Regions from separate parts of the Clostridium carnis genome, predicted to be linked through region 2. Evidence: a T-box and tRNA genes for the amino acid it is inferred to sense, from the RefSeq annotation. Region 2 holds a T-box; the other holds one or more tRNA genes.

Region 1 (4,694 bases), 150 kb from region 2:
GGTGATGCTATACCAATGTTAGAAAAATTAAGTGCAGACTTTGTTGATATGAAAGAAATCCAAACTCATCCAACAGTAGTTCCAGAAAAAGCTGTAATGATAGCTGAAACAGTAAGAGGAAATGGAGCTATATTAGTAAATAAAGAAGGAAAAAGATTCTTTAATGAATTAGATACAAGAGATGCAGTTTCAAAAGCTATATTATCACAACCAGATAAAATATCTTATATAGTATTTGATGATGGATTAAGAAAAGGCTTAAAACAAGCAGAAGAATATTTTAATATGGGATTAGTTACTGAAGGAGAAAACATAGAAGACTTAGCTACTAAGTTAAATATGGATGGAGCTACATTAAAAGCAACAATCGAAAAATACAATGGATTTGTAGCAGCTGGAAAAGATGCTGACTTTGGAAGAACTTCAATGAAAAAAGAATTAAAAGAAGGAAAGTTCTATGCAATACCTGTAGCACCAGCAGTTCACCATACAATGGGTGGAGTAAAGATAAATACAAATGCTGAAGTTATAAACACTACTGGAGATGCAATACCTGGATTATTTGCAGCTGGTGAAGTTACTGGTGGAGTTCATGGTGCAAATAGATTAGGTGGAAATGCATTAGCAGATATAATAGCATATGGAAGAACAGCAGGAAATAGTGCTGCTAACTTCATAAAGAAGTAATAATTGGAGGATATATATATGAAAAAATTAGGAGCTTTAATAGCATCAACAATAGTTGCAGCAACTTTATTAGTTGGCTGTGGTGGTGGAAAGTATGTTGACGGTACTTACACTGGAGAAGGAAAAGGAAATGCAGGAACTATAAAAGTAGAAGTTACTGTTGAAAAAGGAAAGATAAAAGATATAGAATTAGTAGAACATCATGAAACGCAAACTCTAGTAGATGGAGTTAAAGAAAGTATGTTCCCAGATGTAATTAAGAAGCAAGGAACAGAAGGCGTTGAAGCTATAAGTGGAGCAAGCAGCTCATCAAAGGGTGCTTTAGAAGCAATCAACAATGCATTAGCTGGAGCAGCTAAAAAATAAATATTTTTTAAATTATAGGTAGAGATTTTTAAAATTCTCTACCTATTTTTATATTAATAAATTTTTAAATTGATATATACAAGTTTATAGTAGTATAATGAAACATAACATAATAATAAAAGGAGATGAGAAAATGAGTCCAATAGCATTTGAATTTTTGGGGTTAGAAATAAGATGGTATGGAATAATAATTTCATTAGGGGTTATAGCTGCAATGGCATTAACATATATAATTGCTAAGAGAAGAGAGCTAAATTACGATCTTGTAATAGATGCATTTCTTTGGGTTTTTCCAGCGTCTATTGTAGGAGCGAGATTATATTATGTAGCTTTTGAATATAAAAACTATCATTCTTTTATGGATGTAATAAATATAAGAGAAGGTGGACTTGCTATACATGGGGGAGTTATAGCAGCACTTATAGCTGGATATATATTTGCAAAGGTTAGAAAGATAGATTACCTAGAATATGTAGATATAATAATGCCAGGAGTTATACTAGCACAAGGAATAGGTAGATGGGGAAACTTTATGAATCAAGAAGCACATGGTGGACCTGTATCAGCTGAATTTATTAGTAAATTTCCAGAGTTTATTCAGAAGGGAATGTATATTGGAGGGACATATTATCATCCAACATTTTTATATGAGTCAGTTTGGAATGTATTAGTATGTGCCTTATTAGTATATATTTTATATAAGAAAAAGAATTTAGCACATGGAGTTATTTTAGGAAGTTATATGGCATTATACTCAGTAGGAAGATTCTTTATAGAAGGGTTAAGAACTGATAGTTTAATGTTCTTTGGATTAAGAATAGCTCAATTAGTTAGTATATTGGGTATAATAGGTGGAATAGCATTAATATTTTATGTTACAAAATATAAAAAGAGTAAATAGAAAAATCCGTGATTAATAAGATATTAAAATCTTAATAATCATGGATTTTTCATTGAAATTAATATTTTATTGAATTTAGATAATATATATGTTATTATAAGTGAGTATCTTAAATATACTTGTTTTAGGAATGAAAAAATTTTTATGGAATATACTAAGATAGTAGTTTCTAAAAACATATATTTTAATAAGTAATATTAATAAGAGCATGGAGAGATGTCCGAGTGGTCGAAGGAGCACGCCTGGAAAGCGTGTATAGGGGCAACTCTATCAGGGGTTCAAATCCCCTTCTCTCCGCCATAGCCGTGCTAGATGGGGAGTCAGCGGTGCCCTGTAACCTGCAATCCGCTATAGCAGGATTGAATTCCTGGCATAGGCTTTAGTTTATAGGGTCTGCCCTATGTAAGTGGTGTTGATGGTCGGGTCCCATGCGACGTAAGTGCATGAACCTCGTCAGGTCCGGAAGGAAGCAGCGATAAGTGATTACTGCGTGTGACATGGATAAATCTTACCAGAGCTAACTGCATAGGTAACGCCTATAAATTACTGCCAAAGCCAGGTGCACGGTTTTTATTTAAACCTTTCTCTGCAAGAAAGGCTTTTTTAATGTTTAGGCATAATATGATATAATAAAAATAAAAAAGGGAATAATAATTCCGTTTTAATTTATTATTAAATAAGGTTACTCTTCAATAGGATTAACATACAATAGGACAAGAAAACGAGGGCAGTTCCGTTAGGAGCTACCCTCGTTTTCTTATCTACTTAAATTTATAAAATCATATTTTAGCCCATCTTTAGGGTTAATTTTCTCTTCAGACTTGAAATCAATATTCCATTCATTCAAATCAATACTAGGAAATTTAGTATCTCCAATGAAGTCTTTAAAAACTCTTGTTAAATAAAGCTTATTAGCATGAGGTAGTAATTCTCTGTATATTTGACCACCACCAATTATAAAAGCTTCATTAGGTGAGTTTTTATATTTAGATAAAACTTCATCCAAGTTATAACATACTTCCACCATATTAGAGTTAACTTTAAAATTTTTATCTCTTGTAATAACTACATGTTTTCTATTAGGTAAGATACCAGGAAGAGACTCGAAGGTCTTTCTTCCCATAATTATGGTATTTCCTGAAGTTATCTCTTTAAATCTTTTAAGATCTTCAGATATATGCCATAGAAGTTTATTATCGCCACCTATAATATTATTATTAGCCGTAGCTACTATAACTGATAACATTAAACAGATACCTCCATTTTTATTGAAGGATGATATTCATAATTTTCTAGTTTTATATCATCAGGAGTGAAATCGTAGAAGTTTGTTATTTCAGGATTTATCCAAAGATTAGGAGCTGTATAAGCGTCATTAGCTCTAGTTAGTTGCAATTTCATTCCTTCTATTTGATTTTCATAAATATGTGCATTATTTATTACATGAGTAAATAATCCAGGCTTAAGCCCTGTAACTTTGGCAATAAGATGAACTAATACTGCATATTGTGTAGTATTAAATGGTACACCAAGTGGTATGTCACCACTGCGCTGAATTAACATACAATTAAGTTTACCATCTGTAACGTCCCACATAGTCATAAAGCAACAAGGTTGTAGTGTCATATGAGGAAGGTCTTCAATATTCCACATAGACATTAACATTCTTCTATCTTGAGGATTATTCTTTAAAGCATCTATAAGCTTATCAACTTGATTGAATTTTGCTATTTGATATCCATATCCTCTACCAATAGTATTATTTTCGTCAATCCATTCATCCCAAATGTGAACATTTTGCTCTTGAAGTTTTGTAACATCATTTGATTGATCTTTGTATATCCATAGCATTTCCTTAACTGCAGTTTTAAATGCTACAAATTTAGTTGTTAGTATAGGAAATTCTTTTTCGAGATTAAATTGCATTATTTGGTGAGGCAATTTATATGTAGGCATTCCTGTTCTATTATTATCATAGTAGCCATTTTCTAATATGTCTTCAACTAAAGATAAATATTTTTTATCATAAAGACTCATTATTAAACCTCCTTTATTATAAAGATAAATATATTTTACTATATTACTAGATGAATTTGTTATATTAAAAAAATAAAATTGTTGGTAGAAAATGTGAAATAAGTTTAGAATATTATGGCATTGATTTGAATTGGAAAATATAGTATTATTTAATTATATATTTAGAAAGGAGAAGAATTACTATGATATTTTCTACTAAAAGTAAGAGTAAGAAGTTATTCTTAAATAGCAGTTCAGTTTCAAAAACAGCAATATATTTAAGAAATTGGATTACCATGTCCTTTTTTAGTAGGAAATTGCAAGTTAGTATTTCTTAGCCTGCAATAATGGTAACTCCAATAGGACCTAAGTTAATTGGGTCCTTTTATTATACGTAAAATTATATGTATTGGAGTGAATATAAAATGAACAAAATAAGTAGAAACATAAAGGTAGATTATTTATATAGATTTTTTGCATCCTTTGATATTACATCAGGAATATGGGTACTTTATTTAGCTCATAAAGGAATGAGTTTAGTACAGATAGGTTTTTTAGAAAGTATATTTCATATTACGGGACTTATTTCAGAAGTACCAACAGGAGTAATAGCAGACTTATTGGGAAGAAAAAAGGCAATTGTCTTTGGTAGAGTAGCTTCTCTAATTTCAGCTTTAATTATGTTATTTTCTAATTCTTTTTTTGGTTTTGCAATAGGCTTTAT
Region 2 (4,694 bases):
GTATAAGAGTTTGTAAGGATTCTATGATTATGAGAGATGAAAAAAAAATTAATGTAGATAAGATTAAGCTTGGAAAAGCAGCATTATTACATGATATAGGAAAAAGTAAATTTCATTTGAATGTTATGGAGAAGTCAATGGTAGTTTTATTAGATAAAGCTACTAAGGGGAAAATTAATAAATATGATAATATAAAGCAAATAGATATATATTATAATCATCCTAAAATAGGAGCAGATATATTAAGGAATTACAACTATGATAATGAAATTTTAGAAGTGGTAAAATATCATCATCATAGCGATATAGGTGAAAATAATAAAATATTGGATATAATAAGTAAATGTGATAATAAAAATTAAACTTGAGGTGAAGAATGAAATCTATAGAGAGAAGAGAACAGATAATAAAGATATTGGTAAGTAGTAATGAAGCTATAAAGGGAGTTGATTTAGCAAATAGGTTTAATGTTACTAGGCAGGTAATAGTTAAGGATATAGCAATATTAAGAGCTTCAGGTAAAAATATAATAGCTACTCCTGATGGGTATATATACAATAAGGATGTAAATAGAGTAAAAGCAATTATAGCTGTAAATCACACAAGTGAAAAAACTATAGAAGAATTAGAGATTGTAGTTAAGTATGGTGGGATTATAGAAGATGTTATTATAGAACATCCCTTGTATGGAGAGATAAGAGGAAATTTAATGATAAAAAATCTTAATGATTTAAATAAATTTGAAAAAGTATTTAAAGAAGTTAGTCCACTTTCAAATCTTACTAATGGTATTCATCTTCATACAATATCTGTAGATTCTAAGGAGAACATGGAAAGTATAAAATTAGAGTTAAAAGAAAAGGGTTTTTCACTATAAATTTTTAGGAGGATTTGAGAATAATGGATTATGATATTCTTATATTAGGTGGTGGAATAATAGGCTGCTCTGTTGCTTATGAGCTATCTAAGTATAATTTTAATATAGCAGTTATAGAGAAGGATTATGATATTGCAGATGATATATCATTTGTTAATACATCAGTTGTATATGATGGATCAGAAACTTCAGATAATGTAATGGCTGGACTTGAATATATAGGAAACTATATATTAAAAGAAACTTGTGAAAAATTTAAAGTTCCTTTTAAAAAGATAGGTGCACTTAGGGTTGTTAATGATGATAATGGTGTGAAAAAGTTAAATGAAATGTATGAAAGAGCAATAAGAAGAGGAATAGATGGAGTATATCTTATTGATGACAAGGATGTATATGATATAGAGCCTAATATAAATATGAATATAAAAAAAGGTTTGTATTCTGAAAATGTAGCAATTGTTGCACCTTATGATTTAGCAATTGCATATGCTGAAGTAGCTTCAGACAATGGGGTAATTTTTAGATTAGAAGAAGAAGTAATGAATATACAAAATCTAACTAAAGGGTTTAGGGTAACAACAAATAAGAATAAATTTTCATGTAAGGTTGTTATAAATACTATACCAAATGAAATTTATATTCAGGAAAATGGGATTGTAAAAGATAAAGAAGTTTGTAATGATAGAAATAAATTTAAAAATATGAGTTATTTATTGGTGGATGATAACTATAACAATAAATTAAATAAAATAGTAATAGAAACCTTTGATAAAGATACATTTGTTTTAAGTACTCCAACAACTAGTACTGGATCGTTAATTGGAATAAAAAGTACAGAAAAAACTAGTTTAGATGATAATTTAAATTATGCTAATAATTTATTAATTAATTTAGATAAAAGTAATATAAACAATCTATTTAGAGAAAGCTATGATAAAGATTCTATGCTTATAGATGATAGTGAAATTGATAGAGGATATATAAGAGTTACAGGAACACATTATGGCAAGATAACAATTGCGCCTGCTATTGCTAAAATGATTTGTGATACAATAGCAAATAATTTAAAGTGTACATTAAAAAAGAATTTTTTAGATAAGAGAAGAGAAGTATATAAGTTTAGAGAACTTAATAAAAAGGAATTAAATGAAATAATAGCTTTAGATAAAAGATATGGTAAAATAATTTGCGTATGTAATAATATATCAGAAGGTGAAATTGTTGATTGTATTAGAAGACCTTTAGGAGCAAGAACGGTTGAAGGTGTTAAAAGAAGAACAGGAGCAGGATTTGGTAGTTGCCATGGAGCGTATTGTTATGAAAAAATAATAAAAATCCTAGCTAGGGAGCTAGATAAAAAGACTACAGATATAGTTAATGACTCTAAAAATTCTAGGATTATATCTGGAAGAATAAAAGAGTTTGAAGAGGTATAAATTTTGGAGGAGAATATGAATAACAAGGATATTTTTACATCTGTAATTCGTGTTAAGGGTAGTGAAAGATATAAGGTAGTACCTGCGAAAAGTAGTGAACCTGTAGAGAAAACATTATGGATAGAATTATCTAAAGTTTTAAGTAGGTTATATGCAAGTGTACCTATAAATGTTGGAGATATAATATGTAGAAATGTTTTAAATACTGGGGTAGATATTATTTGCACAAGAGATTTAGATAAGGAATAAATAATTTAAAATAGTAAATAATATAAAAAAGGATAAATAAAAAACTAGTAAAATATTGACATATAGCAGTAATTATAATATATTTATCTTAAACAAAATATTAAACCTATGAAAAGGCTAGTAATAATATTATTTGCTTTAAGAGAGTCGATGGTTGGTGTAAATCGATAGTAAAATATTATGAATCCACCTTGGAGGGACTGTGATGAGCAGTACGGATTTAACCGTTAAAGTTTTTAAGAGAATAGTATTTTTATAATACTATTAATTAGGGTGGCAACGCGGAGTCTTTCGTCCCTTTTTGGGAGAGAGGCTCTTTTTTATTTACAAAAATAACTTTTATGCGAGAGGAGATATAAAAATGTTAGATTTAAAAAGAATTAGAAATAATCCAGATGAAATTAAAAAAGCTTTAGCAAATAGAGGTGAGGATTTTAAGGAATCAACTATAGATGAAATTATAGCTTTAGATGAAGAAAGAAGAAATATATTAGTTGATGTTGAAGCTTTAAAAAGTAAAAGAAATCAAGTTTCAGCTGAAATACCAAAATTAAAAAAAGCCGGTGAAGATGTTACAGCTATAATGGCAGAAATGAGAGAACTTGGTGATAAAATAAAAGAAGATGATGTAAGAGTTGCTGAAATAGATGCTAAACTTGAATATATAATGTTAAGAATGCCTAATATACCAAATCCACAAGTTCCAGAAGGAGATACTGATGAGGATAATGTAGAAATTAAAAGATGGGGAGAACCAACTAAATTTGCATATGAACCAAAAGCTCACTGGGATTTAGGAACAGATTTAAATATTCTTGATTTTGAAAGAGCAGGAAAGACAACAGGATCAAGATTTACTATGTACAGAGGCTTAGGAGCTAGATTAGAAAGAGCTATAATAAACTATTTCTTAGATAAGCATACTTTTGAAAATGGATATGAAGAAGTATTACCTCCATTTATGGTTAATAGAGAAAGTATGACTGGTACAGGTCAATTACCTAAGTTCGAAGAAGATGCATTTAAGGTTGAAAACAATGGATATTTCTTAATACCAACAGCTGAGGTTCCGGTAACTAATATGTATAGGAACGAAACATTTAGAGGAGAAGAACTTCCAGTTAAACATGTAGCTTATTCAGCTTGTTTTAGAGCAGAGGCTGGATCAGCAGGAAGAGATACAAGAGGACTTATTAGACAACATCAATTTAATAAAGTTGAATTAGTTAAGTTCTGTAAGCCAGAACAAAGTTATGAAGAGTTAGATAAATTAGTTAAAGATGCTGAGTCAGTATTACAAGGATTAGGATTACCATATAGAATAGTTAGAATATGTAAGGGTGATTTAGGGTTTACTGCTGCTTTAAAATATGATATTGAAGTATGGATGCCAAGTTACAATAGATATGTTGAAATATCAAGTTGTTCAAACTTTGAAGATTTCCAAGCTAGAAGAGCTAATATTAAATACAAAGAAACTCCAAAAGATAAGCCACAATTTGTTCATACATTAAATGGATCAGGAGTTGCTATAGGTAGAACAGTTGCAGCTATACTTGAAAATTACCAAAAGGAAGATGGAACAGTAGAAATTCCAGAAGCTTTAAGAAGATTTATGAACTGTGAAAAAATAACTAAATAATAAATAATAAATAAGTTAAAAGGAATAATTACTTTAATAAAGGTATATTGGTCCTTTTAACTTATTTTATTATGTAAATAAAATGTAACTTTACAACTATAATACATGTTAATAATTGAAATTATATACAATATATGATAATCTTTATCTGGGTAGTATTAGAATAAACTACACCATTATTTTATATTTGATAATTTTAATTAGACAGCTCATATCGGAAGAATGAGACTAAATAGTATCACACTCTAGTATAGGAGGTGATAATTATAAATGTAGGTTTTATAGGTGCTGGGAAAGTGGGATTTTCCATAGGAAAATATTTAAAGGAAAACAATATCTCAGTAACTGGATACTATAGCAAAAGTGAAGACTCATCTTATAGAGCTTCAATTTTTACAAATACAAGTCAATATAAAAGTTTAGAAAATATAGTACGTGAAAGTGATGCTATATTCATTACTACGCCTGATGATAAAATCAAAGAGGTTTG

The links. The T-box of region 2 lies ahead of serS (serine--tRNA ligase). A T-box ahead of a tRNA ligase gene usually reads a tRNA of that ligase, here a tRNA-Ser.
Region 1: it encodes a tRNA-Ser, which carries the amino acid that the T-box ahead of serS (serine--tRNA ligase) is inferred to sense. The anticodon was not compared.

The regions. Positions count from the first base shown of each region.
Region 1 is NZ_BAAHYS010000001.1:1,474,659-1,479,352, forward strand. Features, by position in the region: gene ACYQ1T_RS06895 (flavocytochrome c) at 1-687, shown strand, start outside; gene ACYQ1T_RS06900 (FMN-binding protein) at 706-1,053, shown strand; gene lgt (prolipoprotein diacylglyceryl transferase) at 1,187-1,954, shown strand; tRNA gene ACYQ1T_RS06910 (tRNA-Ser) at 2,165-2,254, shown strand; RNA gene ffs (signal recognition particle sRNA large type) at 2,258-2,521, shown strand; gene ACYQ1T_RS06920 (dihydrofolate reductase) at 2,712-3,200, opposite strand; gene ACYQ1T_RS06925 (thymidylate synthase) at 3,200-3,991, opposite strand; gene ACYQ1T_RS06930 (MFS transporter) at 4,396-4,694, shown strand, end outside.
Region 2 is NZ_BAAHYS010000001.1:1,323,695-1,328,388, reverse strand. Features, by position in the region: gene ACYQ1T_RS06110 (HD domain-containing protein) at 1-362, shown strand, start outside; gene ACYQ1T_RS06105 (transcription repressor NadR) at 377-877, shown strand; gene ACYQ1T_RS06100 (NAD(P)/FAD-dependent oxidoreductase) at 901-2,313, shown strand; gene ACYQ1T_RS06095 (DUF1667 domain-containing protein) at 2,329-2,562, shown strand; T-box leader at 2,662-2,864, shown strand; gene serS (serine--tRNA ligase) at 2,924-4,204, shown strand; gene ACYQ1T_RS06085 (Rossmann-like and DUF2520 domain-containing protein) at 4,462-4,694, shown strand, end outside.